Linked DNA regions of Actinospica robiniae DSM 44927. The protein of the gene in region 1 binds, or shares a complex with, the protein of each later gene. Links are inferred from orthologs where the notes say so. Each region holds a gene or a part of one and is shown on either strand. Other genes may lie near its edges. The genes, in order: trxA and ACTRO_RS03005.

What was found.
Region 2: the proteins of trxA (region 1) and ACTRO_RS03005 are in contact, whole or in part, in an NMR structure (PDB 2IPA), measured with the Bacillus subtilis proteins. The link is inferred for Actinospica robiniae DSM 44927 from one-to-one orthologs.

The regions. Positions count from the first base shown.
Region 1 is NZ_KI632511.1:5,953,490-5,964,035, forward strand. Bases 3,461-6,178 are described here. They hold trxA (thioredoxin), read left to right. Parts: upstream 3,461-4,515; coding sequence 4,516-4,842; downstream 4,843-6,178. Other genes in these bases: trxB (thioredoxin-disulfide reductase), read left to right, coding at 3,502-4,473; ACTRO_RS25375 (hypothetical protein), read right to left, coding at 4,832-5,623; sigM (RNA polymerase sigma factor SigM), read right to left, coding at 5,620-6,178. In the rest of the region: ACTRO_RS25345 (R3H domain-containing nucleic acid-binding protein), read left to right, coding at 1-25; 16S rRNA (guanine(527)-N(7))-methyltransferase RsmG, read left to right, coding at 166-852; ACTRO_RS25355 (AAA family ATPase), read left to right, coding at 1,467-2,357; ACTRO_RS25360 (ParB/RepB/Spo0J family partition protein), read left to right, coding at 2,354-3,373; more of sigM, read right to left, coding at 6,179-6,297; ACTRO_RS25385 (protein kinase family protein), read right to left, coding at 6,287-7,975; murein biosynthesis integral membrane protein MurJ, read right to left, coding at 8,037-10,100; ACTRO_RS25395 (DUF6049 family protein), read right to left, coding at 10,216-10,546. UniProt on the Bacillus subtilis protein: Participates in various redox reactions through the reversible oxidation of its active center dithiol to a disulfide and catalyzes dithiol-disulfide exchange reactions.
Region 2 is NZ_KI632511.1:685,711-696,530, reverse strand. Bases 3,502-6,493 are described here. They hold ACTRO_RS03005 (arsenate reductase ArsC), read right to left. Parts: upstream 5,206-6,493; coding sequence 4,798-5,205; downstream 3,502-4,797. Other genes in these bases: ACTRO_RS02990 (ArsI/CadI family heavy metal resistance metalloenzyme), read left to right, coding at 6,416-6,493; ACTRO_RS02995 (ArsR/SmtB family transcription factor), read right to left, coding at 5,963-6,334; ACTRO_RS03000 (aquaporin), read right to left, coding at 5,202-5,966; ACTRO_RS45150 (HNH endonuclease), read right to left, coding at 4,117-4,461; ACTRO_RS03015 (PQQ-binding-like beta-propeller repeat protein), read left to right, coding at 3,842-4,093. Outside these bases: ACTRO_RS03040 (MMPL family transporter), read left to right, coding at 1-175; ACTRO_RS03035 (YgaP family membrane protein), read left to right, coding at 212-427; ACTRO_RS03030 (hypothetical protein), read right to left, coding at 715-1,131; ACTRO_RS03025 (heavy metal translocating P-type ATPase), read right to left, coding at 1,128-3,017; more of ACTRO_RS03020, read left to right, coding at 3,189-3,501; more of ACTRO_RS02990, read left to right, coding at 6,494-6,895; ACTRO_RS02985 (outer membrane protein assembly factor BamB family protein), read right to left, coding at 7,102-8,499; ACTRO_RS02980 (SAM-dependent methyltransferase), read left to right, coding at 8,660-9,130; ACTRO_RS02975 (hypothetical protein), read right to left, coding at 9,120-9,710; ACTRO_RS42650 (GGDEF domain-containing protein), read left to right, coding at 10,011-10,820. UniProt on the Bacillus subtilis protein: Catalyzes the reduction of arsenate [As(V)] to arsenite [As(III)]. In vitro, can dephosphorylate para-nitrophenyl phosphate (pNPP).

The DNA.
Region 1 (10,546 bases):
CTGTGTGATCGTCTACCCGGTCTGACGCATCGGATCCGACCACTCTGCAATCCATGACAGGGCCACCCACGGCGAGGACGCGCCGCAGGGTGGCCCTTCTTGGTGCCTCTGAGCGCGGATCGTTAATCTGGACCATGTTCCACGTGAAACAATCGAGGTGTGTGAATGACCGACGAGCACAGCTGCACCCTCTCCCCGCCGCCGGCTGAGGCCGAGCGCCTCTTCGGCGAGCACCTGCCCGCGATGGCGCGCTACGCCGAGCTGTTGGCCGGGCCGGGCGTGGAGCGCGGGCTGATCGGTCCGCGCGAGGTGGATCGGCTCTGGGAGCGCCACCTGCTCAACTGCGGAGCGGTGGCCGAACTCATCGCCCCGGGCCTCGACGTGGTGGACGTCGGCTCCGGCGGCGGACTGCCGGGTCTGGTGCTGGCGATCGCCCGCCCGGACCTCCGGATCACCCTGCTCGAGCCGCTGCTGCGGCGGACCGTCTTCCTGAGCGAATGCGTGGAGCGGCTTGAGCTGCGCAACGTGGAGGTGCGTCGCGGCCGGGCCGAGGAGTGGGCCGGCCGGGTGGCGGCAGACGTGGTGACCGCCCGCGCGGTGGCGTCGCTGGAGAAGTTGGTCGGCTGGTGCCTCCCCCTGCTCGCACCGAAGGGGCACATGCTCGCGCTCAAGGGCGAGACGGCGGCGAGCGAGCTCGAAGCCGTGGCTCCGAAGCTGCAGAGCCTGGGCGCGGTGAAATGGAGCGTCGTGGAGGTCGGAGCAGAGCTCGGAGACGCGGCGACCCGGGTGGTGCGGATTGATTTGGGGGCACAGGGATACCGCAAGCCCCGATCTCGCCGCGCAGCAAAGTAAGAACGGATACAGTACTTCTTGCTCCTAGGCGCGTGTTCCACGTGGAACCGCCGGCGGACGACCCGCTTTTGCCGTTCCACGTGGAACATGACACCTCGACAGGATGCCGGTTCCACGTGGAACATGAGATCTCGATAGCGCCGGTTCCACGTGGAACGGCATGTTCCACGTGAAACATGGGAGCGCAAGCAAGGGCACCTAGGCATCGACGACGGATGCGACGAGGGGACACGATGGTCGCGCGATCCGAAGGCCATCCCACTAGGGGTCCCGGAAACGGTGACCAATTAAGCAGCGGCGTTCCACTGCCTCGCGGGTGGCGCCTGCAAGAATCTCTGGAAGCGGAAAGCGTGCCACCGGACGGCTTCAGCTGGACATGGCATTCGGACGCTCCGGGCAGTCAACCGCGGGAAGCTGAACGAGCCGTCGCGCCGGCGACGGAGGAAGAGAGTTGGCCGATGCCGTACGACCAGCCGATCGGGTCGGGTGCATACCTCCAGCAGGCGCCGACCGAGGTGGACACCGACACGCTGCACGGGGGTCGTCGGGCGCCTGCAGCCGACAGCGCCGGCGATACGCCCATCGCACGAGAAGCGGAAGCGGCCATCGCCGCCATGTCGCGCAACGTCCAGCCGCTACCGCGTCCGGCCCACACCCGCGTCATGGTGGTGGCCAACCAGAAGGGCGGCGTGGGTAAGACCACGACGACCGTCAACATCGCCGCGTCGCTGGCGCAGTTGGGTGCCAAGGTTCTGGTGGTCGACCTCGACCCGCAGGGCAACGCGTCCACTGCCCTGGGCATCGAGCACCACGCCGATGTGCCTTCGATCTATGACGTGCTGATCGAGCGCTACAGCATGGAAGAGATCGTGCAGCCGGTGGAGGACATCCCCGGGCTCTACTGCGCTCCCGCCACGATCGACCTTGCTGGTGCGGAGATCGAGCTGGTGTCCATGGTGGCTCGCGAAAGCCGCCTGCAGCGGTCTTTGCAGGTCTACCACGACACCATGGACTACATCATCATCGACTGCCCGCCCTCGCTGGGGCTGCTGACGGTCAATGCCCTGGTGGCCGGCAAGGAAGTGCTGATCCCGATCCAGTGCGAGTACTACGCGCTGGAAGGTCTGACCCAGCTGATCCGCAACATAGAGCTTGTGCGGGCGCATCTGAACAAGGACCTGCGCATCTCCACGATCCTGCTCACGATGTATGACGCCCGTACCCGCCTCGCCTCCCAGGTGGCCGACGAGGTGCGGATGCACTTCCCGGCCGAGGTGCTCAGCACCGCGATTCCGCGTTCGGTGCGGATCTCGGAGGCGCCCAGCTACAGCCAGACTGTGATGACGTACGACCCGGCTTCCACCGGTGCGCTCGCCTACCGGGAAGCCGCACGGGAAATCGCCGAGCGCTTCGGCCAGGTTCCCGGGCAACGGTCGACCGATTCCTCGAACTCGCCCACATCGGCGTCGGCCGATGGCTCCACCTTCCGTGAGGTAGCACGATGAACGACCGTCGGCGAGGGCTCGGCCGTGGCCTGGGCTCGCTGATCCCCACCGGTCCCGAGGGCGACGAGGCGCCCGACGCGAGCTCCGCGCCGGCTCCCGTCCCCTCACGCCGGCTTCCGCTGGGCGAGGTCTACCGGCCGGAGGCCGAGGAGGCGGAAGCGCCGAGCGAGATGTTCCACGTGGAACCGAGACTCGTCGCTGGTGCCTACTTCGCCGAACTTCCGCTCTCCGCCATCGTTCCGAACGCGCGTCAGCCGCGTGAGTACTTCGATGAGGACGAACTCGCCGAGCTCGGTCAGTCCATCCGCGAGGTCGGTCTGCTGCAGCCGATCGTGGTGCGCAAGACCGGCGAGGACAAGTACGAACTCATCATGGGGGAGCGGCGTTTCCGCGCTTCCCAGTCGATCGGGCTCGCCGAGATCCCGGCGATCGTGCGGCAGACCGAAGACGAGCGGATGCTGCTCGACGCGTTGCTGGAGAACATGCAGCGCGCCCAGCTGAATCCGCTGGAAGAAGCCGCGGCCTTCGACCAGTTGCTCAAGGACTTCCGCTGCACGCACGACGAGCTCGCCAGCAAGGTCGGCCGCTCCCGCGCGTACATCAGCAATACGCTGCGCCTGCTGCGGCTCTCCCCCTCGGTGCAGGTGAAGATCTCGGCCGGGACGGTCTCGGCCGGGCACGCCAAGGCGCTGTGCAGTCTGGAGACGCACACGGCCCAGGACGAGATCGCGCAGCGCATCATCGCCGAGGGGCTCTCGGTGCGCACGGTCGAGGAGATCGTGCAGACCTTCGGAGCCGAGCGGCCGCGCAAGCAGCGCAAGGCGCGGGCCGGCAGCCGGATCGCGCCGGAGGTGACCGAGTTGGCCGACCGGCTCTCGGATCGCTACGACACCCGCGTCACCGTGAACGTCGGCGGACGGATCGGGAAGGTCATCGTCGAGTTCGGCTCGATCGAGGACCTCGACCGCATCCTTGAGATGATCGCTCCCGGCGAACGGGTGCGCGCCAGCTCATAGCCGCACCACCACCTCCGCAGCCCGCGCCGCCGCGAACCGCTTCGCGGCGGCGCGGGCTGCGGAATAGGCGCCCCCGAGGCGCCGTTTGCATCCACGAGAAGTTGAAATCGGAGAGAGGGCAGCAGGCCGTGCAGGTACCAGAGGGAAGCGAAGTCCGGAACGTCATCATCATCGGTTCCGGACCCGCGGGGTACACCGCCGGGATCTACACCGCTCGGGCCGGGCTCCAGCCTCTCCTGTTCGAGGGCTCGGTGACCGCCGGCGGCGCACTGATGAACACCACCGAAGTCGAGAACTTCCCCGGCTTCCCGGACGGCATCATGGGTCCCGATCTGATGGACGGGCTGCGCAAGCAGGCCGAGCGCTTCGGTGCCGAACTCGTCACCGACGACGTCATCGAGGTGGAGCTCGACGGTCCGATCAAGCGCGTGGTGGACGGCAACGGCGATCCGCACTTCGCCAAGACCGTCATCATCGCCACCGGCTCCGGCTACCGCGAACTCGGTCTGAGCGACGAGAAGCGGCTGTCCGGGCACGGCGTCTCGTGGTGTGCCACGTGTGACGGCTTCTTCTTCCGGGAGAAGGAGATCGTCGTGGTCGGCGGCGGCGACACCGCGATGGAGGAGGCGACCTTCCTCACCCGCTTCGGGCAGAGCGTCACCATCGTGCACCGCCGGAGCGAGCTGCGCGCCAGCAAGATCATGCAGGAGCGCGCCTTCGGCAACCCGAAGATCTCGTTCGCCTGGAACAGCGAGGTCGCCGAGATCCTGGGCGAGGACCGGGTCACCGGCCTCCGCCTGCGCGACACCGTCAACGGCGAAGAGCGCGACATCAAGGCCGACGGCCTGTTCATCGCGATCGGCCACGAACCGCGCAGCACGCTGTTCGCCGGCCAGATCGACCTGGACGACGAGGGCTACGTGAAGGTCGACGCGCCCAGCACCCGGACCAACCTCGAGGGCGTCTTCGCGTGCGGCGACGTCGTCGACCACGTCTACCGTCAGGCGATCACCGCGGCCGGTACCGGCTGCTCGGCCGCGCTCGACGCGGAGCGTTTCCTGGCCGCCCAGGAGCACGCGGAATCCACCCGCCAGTCCTGACGTTCCACCCACAGAGCAGTTCTCTCACGAAGGAGGCCGCCGATGTCGGCGCTCAAGCAGGTCACGGATGCGACTTTCGACGAGGAAGTCCTCAGGAGCGGCAAGCCCGTCCTGGTCGACTTCTGGGCCGAGTGGTGCGGCCCGTGCCGCATGGTCGCGCCGATCCTCGAGCAGATCTCGCAGGAGCACGGTGACAAGCTGGAGATCGTCAAGCTCAACACCGACGAGAATCCGGAAGTCGCGACCAAGTACGGCGTGCTGAACATTCCGATGCTCAACGTCTACGTCAACGGCGAGGTCGTCAAGACGATCGTCGGGGCGAAGCCGAAGCGCGTTCTGCTCAAGGACCTCGAAGACTTCATCGGCTGACCGAGACGAGTCCCTCGTCCAGCACCTGGCTCGTGGAGCCGGGGCAGGAGCCCGCGTACAGCACCGCGTAGAACGTGGTGGTGGATGCGGGCTCTTCGTCGTTCCGGTAGACGACGAGGCTGGCGTCGCCACCGGAGTAGGCCTCGGGCGCGACCGCCGCGACGGTGTAGCCGGCTCGGGCCGGTGCGCGGAAACACGTCGCCATCGCAGGGGACTTCGGCGAGGACACGGTGGCCGTGCTCTCGGAGCCCGAAGTGCCGTCCAGGGCCGCGATCACCATCGTCGTCAGCTCTGACTGGCCCATCGGACGCACCGCCCTTGACGTCGTCGACCCCGCGGCAGCACCCGCGGGTGCGCCGGCCGAGTTGGAAGTGGAAGCAGTGCCGCCGGCATGGAGCAGGGACGAGAGCGCTACGACCACGCCGACGATGACGGCGAGTGCCGCCGTCGGTACGACCAGTGGTCTCCACGCTTTGGCTCGCGGGCGACGCTGCTCGGTCCGCGTCTTCTGCTCGGCTTCGGCGTCGGCCTCCCGCCAGGCCCGCTCCACGGTCGCTTCGAGGCGGATGAGGACCGACTCGGGGATCTCGGGTTCGGGCAGGTCGGCGAGCGAGGTGAGCAGCCGCCCGAGCTCTTCGATCCGAGCCGAGCAGTCGGCACAGCCCGAGGCGTGCTCCAGCGCGCCCGGAGCGGCCTGCTCCGGGCTGAACGCGCACTCGGACACCCCTTCATCGTCGAGGTGCTCGCTCGCCGCGTCACGGGGCTCCTGCAGGTTTCTCATCGGGCACCCCGTTCCTTGCTCTCCGGCGCGGTTGAGGACTCGGTCAACGGCGCGGCCTTCGGGTCGTTCTGTACTGGGACGTCACGATCCGGTCTCGCGTTCCCGGTCGTGCGGAAGATTTCGGCCTCCCGCAGGATTCCGGCGAGCTTCGCCCGGCCGCGGGCACAGCGGCTCTTGACCGTCCCGGACGGCACTTGGAGCACTCGCGCCGCCTCCTCCACCGGCAGCCCCTGCACGTCCACCAGGACCACGGCGGCGCGCTGGTCGGAGGGGAGCTGCGTCAGAGCCTGTTCGAGTATCAGCCGCAGCGCACGCTGTTCGGCCATGTCGGTCGGGTCCGCGGTGGCCTCACGCCAGACCGGCGACTCGGGATCGGGGTAGTGCACCGTGGGACGCGCCGCGGCCCGGCGCAAGCGGTCCAGGCTGGCGTTCACGGTGATCCGGTAGAGCCAGGTGCCCACCGCCGAGTCGCGCCGGAAGCTCGCGGCCGCCTTGAAGGCGGAGAGCGCCGCCTCCTGCAGCGCGTCGGCGGCGTCCTCGGCGTTCCCGGTGGTCCGCAGCGCCACCGCCCACATCCGGCCGCGGTGGCGCGCGAGTAATTCCCCGAAGGCCTCGCGCTCCCCCGCGAGATGCCTGCGCAGGCAGTCGAGATCAGCGCTGTCGTCAGGCGCCATAGACGCGGACGTCTATCAGACCGTCCCGATAGCCCTCGGGGGTGCTGGTCGAGGTCACGGCCGACTCGTACGGCAGCGTGGTGAACAGGACCATCACGTACTGCGTGGTCACCGGGGAGAACTTGACCGCGATGTCCTGGCCGGCCGTCAGCTGGGAGTCGGTGCCCTGGACCGTGTAGCCGGCCGGACCGGCGGTCTTGGACCAGGTCGGGGAGGCGGACGCCGAAGCGCCGGCCGTCAGCACCTCCACCGTGCCGCCGCTGAACGGCACCTGGAACTTCACCTCGTCCAGCTCGTGCTGGGCGGCCAGGTCGAAGATCAGCCCTATCCCGCTGCCGCCGGTGTACGAGCCGTTGAAGCTGACGCCCTGGAGCTGGGTGGTGGTCTTCCAGCCGGTCGTCGAGCTGCCGTCGAACGCCGACTTCGCGGACTTTATCGAGCTCTGCGAGGGGTTCTCGTCCCAGACCGAGGCGGTGTGGATGCTCAGCTGGGAGCCCACCGTGCCGGGCGGGATGGTGACCGTGCCGACCGACGGCGTGCCGCCGCTGCTGGTGATCGCCGAGGAGCCGCCGTTTCCGCCGCCGGCGAACTGGAAGGCGGCGAGCGTGGCCAGCGCCAACACCGCGCAGCCGGCCACGGCCAGCACGCCGCGGCGGCGCCAGAACGGCCCGCCGGCACGGCCGGCGGACGTCGGGGTCCACGACGGCGGGGAGTCGTGCAGCTCGGTGGGGCGCCCGGCCGAGGCCGAGGACATCACGGTGGTCGGCGCGGACTCGCGGGAACGGCTGCGCGGCAGCACGGAGGTCGGCTCGGCCAGCTCGTCGTGCAGCCGCGGCAGCGAGCGGATCACGTCGGCGAGTTCCTTGACCGTGGTGATCGCCGGCGCCGACTCGTCGCCCATGCCCAGGGCCCGGCGCACCGCCGTGTCCACCTGCTTGGGCACCGCGGCGCGGACCTGGGCCGGGCTGTACGGGCGGTCCAGGGCCGCGTCCCGGGGGGCCGGGGGGAGCGGGAGCTCGCCTTGGGCCTCCGGCCAGAGCGCGGTCAGCGCGGCGTACCAGATCCGGCCGAGGGCGAGCACGTCCGCGGCGTAGCGGGCCTCCGCCGGGTGTACCTCCGGCGCGTCGCCGCCGAGCGTCGCCTCCACCAGCAGCCCGCGCACCTTGACCTGCCCGGCCGCGGTGATCAGCACGGTGGCCGGGTTGAGCGCGCCGTGCGCCACCTCCGCCTCGTGCGCCCGCACCATCGCCTCGGCCGCCTCGCGGATCATGGCCGTGGCCTTGGCCGGGCTCAGCGGGCCCTCCTGCAGCCGCTCCCCCAGCTGCTCGGCGCCCGGGACCCACTCGGTGACGATGTAGAGAAGGTCCTCGTCGCGCACGGCGTCGAGGACCTGGACGAACCGGGCGTCGGCCACCGCCGCGGCGTCCCGGGCGGCTCGGGCGACCTCCTCGAGCAGCGGATGGTCCGCGGCGATGAGGTCCACCCCGACCTTGCGGTTGAGCAGCTCGTCGACGCCGACCCAGAGCTGCGGGTCCGGTGTGTGGGTGCCGCCGAAGCCGCGAACGAGGCGCTCGAGCCGGTAGCGGCCGCCGAGACGGCGTCCGGGGGACCACAGCTGTCCCGCGGACACGGTCGTGTCGGTGGGGTTTTCGTCGGGGGTGTCGGCCAGGGCAGCCACGGCCCTCCCTCACGGTTTTCTTGCGGCGGTTCGGTCGTTCGCTTCCCGCCCCATGCTAGTGCTATCGGCCGAGGCGCGCTTTCACCGTACCCAACAAGGAATTCAGCTCCTGCACCCGCATGGCCCGCGCGATCAGCACGAAGATCAGCAGGAACAGCGCGCCGCCGCTGGCGAGTCCGGCCATCGCGCCGATGGTGCCGGCGCCGCGCATGTCGGTCACGTAGATGCCGGCCGGCCCGCCGATCGCGGTCGCGATTCCGGCCGCCACGCACAGCTTGACGTGCACCCGCAGCACCCGCCTGGCGTCGAACCCGCCGACCAGGGCCTTGAGCTTCCCGGCGGTGATGACCATGCCGACCAGGTAGGAGACCGAGTACGCCACGCACATTCCGGCCACCGCCCACGAGGTACCGCCGAGCACCACGTAGGAGAGCCAGGCCAGCCCGGCGTTGGCGACGCCGATCCAGAGCGAGATGAAGAACGGCGTGCGCGTGTCCTCGTACGCGTAGAAGCCGCGCAGCATGACGAACTGGGCCGAGTACGGGATCAGGCCGATGCTGAAGGCCATGAGCATGTAGCCGAGGTTGTGCGACTGCTCGGGCGTCATGTTGCCGTGGCCGAGCAGGATCGAGACGATCTGCTGGGCGAAGGCCAGGAACGCGAAGCCGCACGGGACGATCGCCACGCCGGAGGCGCGCAGGCTGTAGGAGATCGCGTCGCCCACGGCCTTCTTGTCCCCGGTGTGCGCGAACCTGCTCATCCGCGGCAGCAGCGCGGTGACGATCGAGACGGTGATGACGGACTGCGGCAGGATCCACAGCGTGATCGCGTTCGAGTACGCCGAGTAGCCGACGCCGGCGTTCGCGTTGTGCGCGCGCGAGCCCATCGACGTGGCCATGTACGTCACGGCCCAGTTCACCACGGTGCTCACGCCGACGGTCGCCAGCGTCCACTTGGCCAGGGTCATCGACTTGCCCAGACCCGTGCCGCGCCAGTCGAAGCGGGGCCGATAGGACACGCCCGCGCCGCGCAGGTACGGGATGAGCGTCACGGCCTGGAGCACGATGCCGAGGGTGGTGCCGAGGCCTAGGAGCAGCTGTTCCCCGCCGGTGATCGTCTGCGGGGTGTTGGCCACGCCGTTGACGATCCACAGGTACGCGCCGAGCGTGGCGATCTGCACCACGTTGGCCAGCACCGGGGTCCACATCATCGGCCCGAAGCTGTCCTTGGCGTTCAAGATCTGGCCGAGCATGACGGACAGGCCGTAGAAGATGATCTGGGGCAGGCAGAAGCGGGCGAAGTTGATCGTGGCCTCGCGCTGGGCACCGGTGTAGCCGCCCGCGTAGACGTCGATCAGCAGCGGCGCCGCGAGCACGGCCAGCGCCGTGAGCGAGCCGAGGAAGACGATGGTCATGGTCAGCAGCCGGTCGATGAAGGCCTGGCCGCCGTCCCGGTCGTCCTTCATCGCGCGCACCAGCTGCGGCACGAAGATCGCGTTGACCGCGCCGCCGGCCACGATCGCGTAGATCATGTTCGGCAGGTTGTTGCCGACGTTGAACGAGTCCGAGAGCGCGCCGGTGCCGAGCGCCGCGACGATCAGCGAGGTGCGCACGATGCCGGTCACCCGGGAGACGATGGTGCCCATCGCCATGATCCGGCTGGCCTTGGAGACGCTGACCTTCGCCGCTTCCTGCGGCCGGGCCTCGACCTCGGTGCCGACCGCGGTCGGGTCGCCCGGACGGGTGGCCGGGCCCTGGACCTGGCCGCGGCGCGGCGGGATCAGCTGCTGGAGCGAGGTCGGGTCGAGGAACGCGGTACCGAACGCGGGCAGGTTGAACCGGGTGGCGTCGACCGCCTCGGCGTACGCGGCGCGGCGCTGGGCCCGGGCTTCGGGGGCCTCGTCCGGCGGTATCTCCGGGTACCACAGGTCCTGCTCGGCGTACCGGGTGGCGGTGTACCACTCGTCGGTGTGCTGCTCGTAGCCGTGCTCCTGCTCCGGATAGTGAGCAGGCTGATACGGAGCGTGGAACTGCGTCGGCTGCTGAGGGCCGGGCTGCTGGTCGGACCGGTATTCGGAGACGTATTCCTGTCCCCGGTACCGGTCGCCCTCGTGCCACCCTGACATCGCTCGGTTTCCTCCTGTGCCACACGGCCCACCGCGGCCGGTGCGCGCGGACCCACGCCGAGCGCTCGTGCTTCATTCTCCAGGGTTCTGTGCGCCCGCGGTGTAACCGGGTCGGTCAGTCACCCTCTCGGGTCCCCGGCTTCTTCCGCGAGCCTCTCCTACCCCGATAGATACGCAACCCTACAGCGATCACCAGAAGAGCGGCTGAACCGGCGAACAGCAGCAGGGCCACGAACCCGATCGAGGTCACGCTGACCTGCAGAGTCTGCGAGCCGTCGCCCTCCGCGCCACCGTAGTGCGCCCCGGCCGGATTGACCAGGTACGCGGTGACTTGGATGGTGGCGCTGGGCGACCGGGAAGTCACCCGGACCTGGATCGTGCGGCTGCTGTGGGCCGGGATCTCGGCCGCGGCGACCGAGCTGATGTCGAGCCGGCCGGTGGGCTTC
Region 2 (10,820 bases), 5.3 Mb from region 1 along the record:
CGGGCCTCTGCCGCCGAAGGAGATGGGCGTCATCCTCGGCGTCGCGGTCTTCCTCGACGCGGCCCTGATCCGCCTCGTCCTGCTTCCCGTGCTGCTGCGGCTGATGAACCACGCGACGTGGTCCTGCCCGCGCCGGCTAGCCCGGATCCTGCCCGACATCCGCTTCTCGCACTGACCGCACCAAGCACCCCGCAGAAAGACAGAGCATCTCATGCACTTCCTCGATTTCATGTCCACCCGCCCTGGCCGCACGATCAGGATCCTGATCGGCTTGGCCCTGATCGCCGTCGGCGTCGCCGCCGGCGGAGCGTGGTGGGCGTTGGCCGTTTTCGGCCTGCTGCCGCTGGCCACCGGCGTGTTCAACCTCTGCCCCATCTCCCCGCTGTTCGGGCGTTCCTGTCGCGGCAACGGCTGCCGCGTGCAATAGGCAAGGCGGGATCGGTCGTGCTCATCGATCTGGCGCTGGGACCGGCCACCGGGCTCGGCCTCGCCGCCTGAAGAGAGATCCACCCACGTGCCAGCGTGCCACCTGCAAGTCCTGCGGCAAGGCCACCTATCGAGGATGCGGGATGCACGTCGAGCAAGTGCTCGCCGGAATCCCGGGCTCCGAGCGCTGCTCCTGCCCGCCGCGCAACACCCGCAAGGGCGGCGGGCTGGTCGCGCGCCTGTTCGGCAACCGCAGGCCGTACGCACAGCGGCAGACCGTTGCGGCCGCTACGAGTCGATGCCTGATTCCGCGCGGACGCGGCGGGAAGGGCTGAAGCGGTAGAGGTCGAGAATCGCGGGAGGCTCGGCGGCGCCGGGGCCGCCGGCCTGGGCCCAGTCGGCGATGTCGGTGACGGCGTCAGGGTCGTGGACGAGGCCGAGCCAGACCGGGCGTTCCCCGCCGGCGCGCGCGGCTGGAGCCGGGCTGACGACGATGACGTTGGACTGCTCGCACACGTCGAGGCAGTCCGAGACGCGAACGCGTGCCGGGCCGAGGCGTTCGCGCAGGGTGGCGAGCTGTCCGGCGTGGTCGACGCCAGGGTTCTTCTCGACCCGTCCGCAGCAGCAGCCGCGGCACACGGTGACGGTGGCCGCGCCGATCTGCGTCTGCGCCTTCTGTTTGGTTTCCTTCTTTCCTCCGCTCATCGCAGTGCCTTGGTCCAGGCGGATTTGCGCAGCATCCGCAGGCCGTTGAGGCCCACGATCACGGTGGAGCCCTCGTGCCCGAGCACGCCGAGCGGAAGCGGGAGGTGGCCGGCCAGGTCCCAGGTGACCAGGGCGAGGATGATGACGGACGCGATGACGAGGTTGGCCTGCACGACCGTGCGGGCGCGGCGCGAGAGCGTGATCACTGCGGGGATGGTGGCGAGGTCGTCGCGCATGATGACGGCGTCGGCGGTGTCGAGCGCGAGGTCCGATCCCGCCCGGCCCATCGCGACGCCGGTGTGCGCGGCGGCGAGCGCGGGCGCGTCGTTCACGCCGTCGCCGACCAGCAGGATTCGCTGGCCGTAAGCCTCCAGTGAACGGACCGCTTCGACCTTGTCCTGCGGCAGCAGTTCCGCGCGCACGTCGGTGATGCCGGCCTGGGCGGCGAGCAGGTCGGCGGCGCGCTGGTTGTCGCCGGTCAGCAGGAGCGGCGCAGTGCCGGTGACGGTGGCGATCCGTTCCACGGCGTCGGCTGCGGCGGGTCGCAGGCGGTCGGCGATGCCGAAGACGGCCACCGGCTTGCCGTCCACACGCACCAGCGCTGCGGTGTGGCCGGAGACTTCGAGCTGCGTGATGACGTCGGCGAGTTCGCCGTCTGCGGGATCGTCGAGCAGGCGGGTGGGGCTGCCGATCTCCACGTCGTGGCCCTGGACGCGGGCGCGCACGCCCTGGCCGGGGATCGCGGCGAACTCCTCGGTGCCCACGAGCGTGTGCCCGGCCTCGCGGGCCGCGGTGACGATCGCGCGGGCCAGCGGGTGCTCGGACGGGTTCTCCGCGGAGGCGGCGAGGGCGAGGATCTGCTGCTCGGACAGATCGGTGCTCGAGAGCGACTGGATGCGGGCCAGGCGGGGCGTGCCCTCGGTCAGGGTGCCGGTCTTGTCGAACGCCACGCGCGTGGTCGCGCCGAGCTGCTCCATTACGACCGCGGATTTCACCAGCACGCCGTGGCGGCCGGCGTTGGCCATCGAGGCGAGCAGCGGCGGCATGGTCGCGAGGACGACGGCGCAGGGCGATGCGACGATCATGAAGGTCATCGCGCGCAGCAGGCTCGGCTGGAACGCCGCGCCCGCAAGCAGCGGGATCGCGAACAGCAGCACGGTCGCGCTCACCATGCCGATCGAGTAGCGCTGCTCGACCTTCTCAATGAACAGCTGCGTCTTCGCCTTGGTCTCCGAGGCGTCTTCGACCATCGCGACGATCCGGGCGACCACGCTTTCGGAGGCCTCGCGGCCTACCCGGACACGCAGCGCGCCGGTGCCGTTGAGGGTGCCCGCGAAGACCTCGTCGCCTTCGGACTTGGCGACCGGCAGCGGCTCCCCGGTAATGGTGGCCTGATCCACTTCGCTCGCGCCGGACACGACCCGGCCGTCGGCTGCGATCCGCTCCCCGGGACGCACGAGTACGACGTCACCGACACTCAGGGCCGCGGCGTCGACGAGTTCTTCCGCGTCGTTTCCGGCCAAACGCACAGCGCGCTCGGGGGCGAGGTCGAGCAGCCCGCGGACGGCCTGAGCGGTGCGATGGGTCGCTACCGCCTCGAGCGCACCGGAGGTCGCGAAGATGACGATCAGCAGCCCACCGTCCAGCACCTGTCCGACGGCCGCGGCGCCGATTGCGGCGAGCACCATGAGCAGGTCGACGTCGAGGGTCTTCTCGCGCAGCGCGCCCAGCCCGGCCAGGCCCGGCTCCCACCCGCCGGCCGCGTAGCAGACGAGGAAGAACGTCCACGGCAGCCACCCGGGCGCGTGGGCAAAATGAGCGACCAGACCCACCAGGAACAGCGCCGTCGCCAGCGCCGCCCACTTCACCTCGGGCAGCGACCACACCCCCGCTGCACGGGGCGGGTGGGCTCGGCGGGTCCGCTCTGCACGGCGGCGGGCCGGGTGTCGATCATGTCGGTGGGCATGGCGGATCCTCGATCTTGGGGAGCTACCCGGCCGACTATACCTGATCGCATGAATATTTCTTCATGCGAACACCGCTGGTATGCTTCGTGCATGGGTCATGTCAACGCCGAGCAGGAGAACGTGCCGCGTGAGCGGGCCCCGCAGGCGGTGCTCGACGCCGCGTCTGCTGCCGCCGTGGCCGAGACGCTCCAGGCACTGGCCACCCCCAGCCGCCTGCTGATCCTCGTGCGACTGCGCCGGGGCGCGTGTACGGTCACTGAGCTGGCCCGCGAGATCGGCATGGAGCAGTCCGCCGTCTCCCACCAACTGCGCCTACTGCGCCACCTCGGCCTCGTCACCGGCACGCGTCAGGGCAAGAACACCGTGTATGCCCTCTACGACAACCACGTCGCCGCCCTTCTCGACGAAGCCGTCTACCACTCAGAGCATCTGCGCCTGGGCCTGCGCGACCACGTCGGCCAGCCCGGGATCGAGACGATCGCCTAAGCAGAAGCACGCTGTCACCGCCGTGAGCGACGGCCATCTCTGCGTGGTGTTGCCGTGAGTGCGCTTCAGCGCCGACGGCCTTGGTAATTTCAGCCTGAAACCATATCGCCGTCCATGTGCAATGCGGGCCGACAGACAGGTTCGGGACCGAGCGGATCTCTGCCTGGGTGGGACTCTGGCGGATGCCTCCGTGGTCCCTAGCCTGAGAATCGAAGGGGCCGATCACCCACAGTCTCGCTCGGCCCAGGTCAGACGCGTTGATCGGCACTCCGACGGTGCTGTGGAAATCCACCCTTCCCGCCGAAGGCTCCCCCACTGTCGGCGGCGGCGCGGTCTGGTGGGTGAACTACTTCGCCGGAGAGCTCTACGCCCTCGACCCGGCCACCGGCGCCGCCAAGGCACAGATCTACCTCGGCGGCCCGACCCCGAACTTCGTCTCCCCCACTCTGTCCGGCGACCAGGTCTTCGTCGGCACCGACACCGGCGTCGCCGCCGTCGCCGGAGCCTGACGGCAGACCGGCGACACCGCGGCTCACGACACCCCGAGCTGCTCCTCCGCGGTCATCCAGTCCGCCGCTATCGCCTTCTGCGCGGCAGCCAGCGACACCTTCCCCGAGCACACGTCCTCGCGCAGATCGTTCTCCACCTTGTCCTTCGGGTTGGGCAGCTTCCCGATCTCCGGCCACAGGTTCGCCACGTCGTTCGCTCCGCCGAGTTCCAGCGGCACCAGGTGATCGAGCTCGGACACGGTGCCCGAGGCGATCCCATAGGCCTGGTACATCTGCGCCTTCAGCCGGTTCGTGGCCGAGGACGAGGGATGCACCTTCGCCGTGTACCCCGAGGCACATATCGTCGTCGTTATGTTCGCCTGCGTCACCGCCGGGTCTATCGCACCCGGCGTGCACGACGCATCCGGGCGCGGCCCGGACAACGCACGGCACGAATCCGGCGCGGTCCCGGTCAGCTTCCCGGGGTCGTGCACCTGAAGCAGCCCGGCCGAACGCGCCTGCGGGCTCGAACTTCCCGAATCCGACGGCGACGGCGCGCCGCCAAGCGACGTACATCCCGAAACGCAAAACATGATCATCACAGCGGATATCAGAAATCTGCGCATGGCAACCTCGCGGCACGGACGGACGGGTATGGCGGAGCCCTATCCTGTGCCACGCCGTGGCTTCATCCAAACGAAACGCGGAACGGCCTTGTTCGCCGCCTAACCGTGCGGAGCGAGTTGCGCGATCAGAGCTCGGACGCGCCGCTCGATCTCGTCGCGGATCGGTCGGACGGCCTCGACGCCCTGGCCTGCCGGGTCGTCGAGGCTCCAGTCGAGGTAGCGCTTGCCCGGGAAGACCGGGCAGGTATCGCCGCAGCCCATGGTGATGCACACGTCGGAGGCTTTGACCGCGTCGATGGTCAGGATCTTCGGGGCCTCGGCGGAGATGTCGATGCCGACTTCCTTCATCGCCTCCACGGCGGCGGGGTTGACGGTGCCGGCCGGCGCGGAACCGGCCGAGCGCACCTCGATCCGGTCGCCTGCCAGGTGGGTGAGGAATCCGGCGGCCATCTGGGAGCGGCCGGCGTTGTGTACGCACACGAACAGCACGCTGGGTTTGTCGGTCATGGGGCGGTCCTCGCGGTCGTGGGGATCGTGACGTGTTCGGCTCCGAGCGGCTCGGCGGAGGCAAGCGGCTTGGCCGGGGTCGGGCGGTGCGGGAAGAGGACTGCGACCAAGCCGACTCCGATAGCGGCGCCGAGAAGTTGCGCGCCGACGAATCCGGCGATCGAGCCCGGCGCTATCCCGGAGAACGTGTCAGTGAACGCACGTGCGATGGTGACGGCCGGGTTGGCGAAGCTGGTCGACGAGGTGAACCAGTACGCCGCGCCGATGTACGCACCGACCGCCGCCGGGCCATAAGCGCCGCGGCCGGTGCGGGCCAGCGAGAAGACCAGCAGCACGAGACCTGCCGTCGCGACGACTTCACCGAGCCACAGGTGCCCGCCGTCGCGCACGTGGGTGGAGGCGGTGACGGTGGGCAAGCCGAACATCAGGTTGGCCAGCGCCGCACCGCCGATGCCGCCCGCGACCTGCGCCGGGATGAACACCGCCACGGTGGCCGCGTCGAGCCCGGCACCGGTGCGGCGGCCGAGAACGTAGTCGGCGAGGGTGACCACCGGGTTGAAGTGCGCGCCGGATACCGGGCCGAGCATCAGGATCAGCGCACCCAAACCGAGAGCGGTCGCGATCGAGTTCTCCAGCAGTTCCAAGCCGATGTCGCCCGGGGACAGGCGCTGCGCCGTGATACCAGAGCCGACCACGATCGCGACCAGCAGCCCGGTGCCCAGCGCTTCGGCGAGCGCGCGGCGGGCCGACTCGCTACTCATCGGGCGGACGCGCCGGCTGCGCCGTCGGTGGCCAGCAGCGAGCCGAGCCGCGCGAGCGCGTCGGGTAGCACCCAGTAGTAGACCCAGGTCCCGCGCCGCTCCGAGTCGATCAGCCCGGCCTCGCGCAGCACTTTCAGGTGGTGGCTGATGGTCGGCTGCGAGACATCGAACGGGCCGGTCAGATCGCACACACACGCCTCGCCACCCTCGAACGAGGCGATCAGCGAGAGCAGCCGAAGCCGCACCGGATCCGAGAGCGCCTTGAACGAGGCCGCCAACGCCTTCGCGTCCTGCTCGGACAGCGGCTCGCGCACCATCGGGGTGCAGCAGGCGGGCGGCTGGAGCACCGCGAGTTCCTTCTTCGACATGCATCTATGTTGACAGTTATCGATTCAAGGGGCAAGCTCGACTGCATAGACATCCGTCGAATCAATGGAAGAGTGACCGCCATGTCCCGCGTCCAACTCGCCCTGCGCGTATCCGACCTCGATGACTCGATCGCGTTCTACAGCAAGCTCTTCGGCGTCGAGCCGGCCAAGCGCCGCCCCGGCTACGCCAACTTCGCCATCACCGAGCCCCCGCTCAAGCTCGTCCTGCTCGAAGGCGACGACGACGAGCCCACCCGCCTCGACCACCTCGGCGTCGAGGTCGAGGGCGCCGCACAGGTGGCCGAGGCGATCTCGCGCCTGGCCGGCGAGGGCCTGGCCACCGACGTGGAGGAGAACACCACCTGTTGCTACGCGCTTCAGGACAAGGTCTGGGTCACCGGGCCCGGGAGCGAGCGCTGGGAGGTCTACACCGTGCTCGCCGACGCCCGCCCCGACCTCGAAGGCCAGACCGACGGCAACATCAGGCGCGACCAGACCGCCTGCTGCCGCCAGGCGCCGGCGGCGGAAGAACTGACCCTGACTCGCAAGGGCTGCTACTAGCCGGCGTGCGGGGGGCGCTTCCGGCGATCGGCCGCAACACGAGCCGCGTCCGGTACGGCGGCCGACGACCAAAGGCAGCTCGATCCGGATTCCCGCGTTTAGCAACATCTCAAGGTTCTGAGTGATCAGGGACTCAGACCCCGTTTCCGGCGTACCCGGACGCCGACGCGGCATTCGAAGCACAGTGACACCACGCGGGACCGGCTTTACCGATCGATCGCGGTGACGCCGTTGATCGTGCCGACGAAGGCCCGGCCGTCGGCGAGGGTGGCTGACGCGAAATGCGGGACCGTGCCGAGTGCGATGAGGCCGGTGACCGCGCCGGTGGACGCCGCGAAGCGGTACAAGGTGCCAGCGGGCCAGGCCACGGCCCACACGTCGCCGCCGGAGAGGGTCGGCGAGCCGTTGGCGCGGGCCGCTGACCTCCACGAGACGCTGATCCGGTCGCCGGCCGTATCGATCGCGCGGATGCCGTCCGGGCAGGCCACGTAGGCCGTGCTGCCGCGTACGGCGGCCGCACCGAACGCTGGGCACACCCGCGACTGCGCAATCTGCCCGCCGACGCCGCCGAGGCGGTCCGCGGCCAGCAGGTACGCGGTTCCGCGTTTGCCGAGCGCGAGGATTCGGTCGCCGACCAGCGCCGGTGTCATCGAGCCGAGGTCGAGGTCGTCCGCGTTGTCCTGCGCCCAGGTGGCAGGGGCGAAAAAGCCGAGGCGGGCGAGATCCGGGCCGAGTGCGATGACCGAGTCGCTGCCGTCGAATCCGGTGGTCGAAGCGCCGTTGCCGGCAGCGGCGTAGAGGGTGCCGCCGACGGTCAGCAGGCCGCCGGGTGCCCAGATCGCGCCGCGAAGCGAGGTCGGCACGGCGTAATGGACCTGGGCGCCTTGCCCGCTCGCCGGCGTGCCGACCACGGAGCCGATGTACTTGCCGCAGTCCCCGTCGAGACCGCCGAAGGGCACGTACACGCGGCCGAACGCGACCGTGAGCGCGGCCCGCTGCTGCGTGTCCATGGGGACGCCGCTGGGCGGCTCGACCGAACGCCGCCACCGCACACCTCCGGTGGACGGGTCGATAGCCACCAGGGTGTGCTGGCCCCCGTCGGTCTCGGCGAGCGTGAACAACGAGCCGGTGGCGGGGTCGTAGGCCATCGTGGAGGTGATACCGAGCGGATCGATGTCGCCGCACGGCAGGCCGGACAGCGGCTGAGGGCTACCGATGCGGGTATGCCACAGCACCCGGCCGTCACTCTCATCGAGCGCGTAGACCGAGTCGTTCTCGGTCGCGGCCAGAATGCGATCGCCGACCAGCAGCGGCTGGCCGTAGACAGCCCCGTCGAGCTTCGCGTGCCAAGCGATCGCAAGCGGGGAGGACGGGGACGGCGAAGGCGTGCTTGAGGCGGCGGTCTCGGAGGTCGCCGTGCCCTGTCTCTCGTTGCCGCCGTTGTAGGTGATCCACTGCCCCGGCTCGCCGTCCGACGCGGACGGCACGGCGGCGGAATGGGCTGGTGCGCCGCCGGACGCGGCGCAATCGGAGGCTGCCAGGGCGACGAGGGCCACGCAGCAGACCGAGGCCGCGAGGCGGCGACCACCGGCACGACCTGTCACCCGGCCAGTTTGGCATCGCTCTGCCGGGCTGTCAGGCGTTCGACACGGTCAATAAGTACCCGCGCTGCAACCAAGCCGCGCCCGCTCAACCGGCCGGGTGATCGGGAGCCGCGTCGGTGGCGAGGCGCGCGTGCCCGCACAGGTCAGTAGCCTGAGCGCCATGGACGAAGAGTCAGGTGACGATCGCTGGGTGTCAGTCGTCGGACAGCGGTGGCAGCCGCCTGAGATCGACCCGCACGTCCCGCATCCGGTGCGCATGTGGGACTACATGATCGGCGGTAAGGACCACTACGACGCCGACCGGATAGCCGTGGACTATCTGGCCACGCTCTGGCCGGACGTCTTCCTGAGCGCACGCGCCGCCGAGGCGTACGCGGAGCGCGCCGCGGCGTGGATCGCGGACGGCACGGGCCTGACCCAGTTCCTCCAGCTCGGCTGCGCGATCCCGCTCAAGACACCGCTCGACGGCGTGGTGCACGACCGCGCTCCCGGGGCACCCTACGTCTACGTCACCGACGACCCGATCACCGCCGCGCACGCCCGGGCCGTGCTCACCGCCAGGGCGCGCGGGCCCGGGCACGAACTCTCCGAACGCTGCGACAAGCTGGCCGGAGTGCTGATCAAACGGTGAGCGCGCAAGCGCCCACCGCGCGATGCACGTGCACGTCCGGAGCCGCGGTGGCCGGAGCCAGGACCGTGAAGTAGACGGCCGGCGCGAAGGCCTTGGGCGGGCTGACGCCGTTCATCTTCCCTAACTGGAGGACTCTATAGACGCCGGCCGCAGCAGCAGGGTTGATGTGCACCCGAACAGGAACGGTGAGGCTGGTGAACACAGCCACGACCGGGACGCGGACCCGCACGTCTCCCCCGGTGGTGTCGCACGCCTGACTGAAGATCGCACCGCAGGAATCGAGGACGAATACGGGATTGCCGTTGCCGTCCACGGTGTTGAACATGTAGGTCGCGGTGGCTGTCACATCGCCGGTATTGGTGAAGGTGACCGTCACGGTGAATGTGTCTCCACCGCTGAGCTGCGTGGCGGAGTACGTCGCCGTGATGTTGCCGATCCCGAAATAGGCACGGCCGGTGACCGGCGCGGAAGCTACGGCCAGTGCGGAAGCGGAGGCGAGTGCGGACGGCGTGACGAGGCTCGCGATGCTGAGGAGTACGGCGATCACCAGGGTGACTGCTCGCCGATGAGAGTCTCGCACCGATGTGGTTCCTTGTCGGTTTATTGTCGTGACGTGAATCAGAACCCCCGAAGGGGGCGATGTCGCACTGGCGGCTACGCCCGCAGGTCACACTGATCGGGCCACCCCCGCAAACAGCCCGGGGGCTGAACGAGCGGAGGGATGACAGGAGCCACTCCTCAATAACCTACGTTCGCCGGTGTGACTCGGCCACCGAAACAGGCGGCTGAAGGCGTAGCGAACTGTGGCGCGTCAGGGTGGCCCGGCAGGGGTCTCGGCGACGTCCAGATCTCATGCCCGTCCGCCTCAAAGCACGCCTACGTGGCCATAGAGGCGGAGGACGTTGGCGCGCCTGCCCGAGCGCGACCCTGTCACGAGAGAGTATCGGGACCACCAGACGATCACATACGGAGAATCCGCGCGACGATGAGTGAGCCCGACGAGCTGACCTCACCCGTCCAGGGAAAACTGCTGTTCGGCATCGCCGGGATCTTCTTCCTCCTGGGCTCGACAGTGAGCTTCATCGCAGCTCTCGCCTACCGGGCGGAATTTCCCCGAGCTCAGCGCGGCGTCGAGTCCGGGTCGATCGTCGAGTACGTCTGCGCGGCAGCGGGAGGCTGCCTCGGCATCGTCCTGCTACTGGCCCGCACGCGGTTACCGGCACGTCTGGCCTCGATCCTTCCCCTCCTCGGAGTCGTGCTGCTCACCGCGCCGATGCTCGCGAGTCAGCGCACGACACCCACCGATGCGATCTTGTTGCTGTGGCCCGTGCTTTACGCAGGCTGCCTGCTCTCGGTCGAGGTGGCCTGGGTCACCACCGCGGCAAGCCTCATCGCGCTGGTGGCCTCGAGCCTGATCGATCCTCGGCTCACCTTGGTCGGCTACGGCCCGATGGCGGTGACGCTCGTGCTGACGGTGTGCGTCGTGGTGTCACTGCAGCACCGCTTGCACGCGGTCGTCTCCGAGTTCGAGCGCCGAGCCGGCACCGATGTGCTTACGGGGCTGGCCAACCGGCGAGAGCTGGTGGAGACGCTCGGGCGCGAAGCGGCCGCACATCGTCGCCGCGGCAGCGCCCTGTCCGTACTGATGATCGACGCGGACCGCTTCAAGCAGATCAACGACACGGCCGGC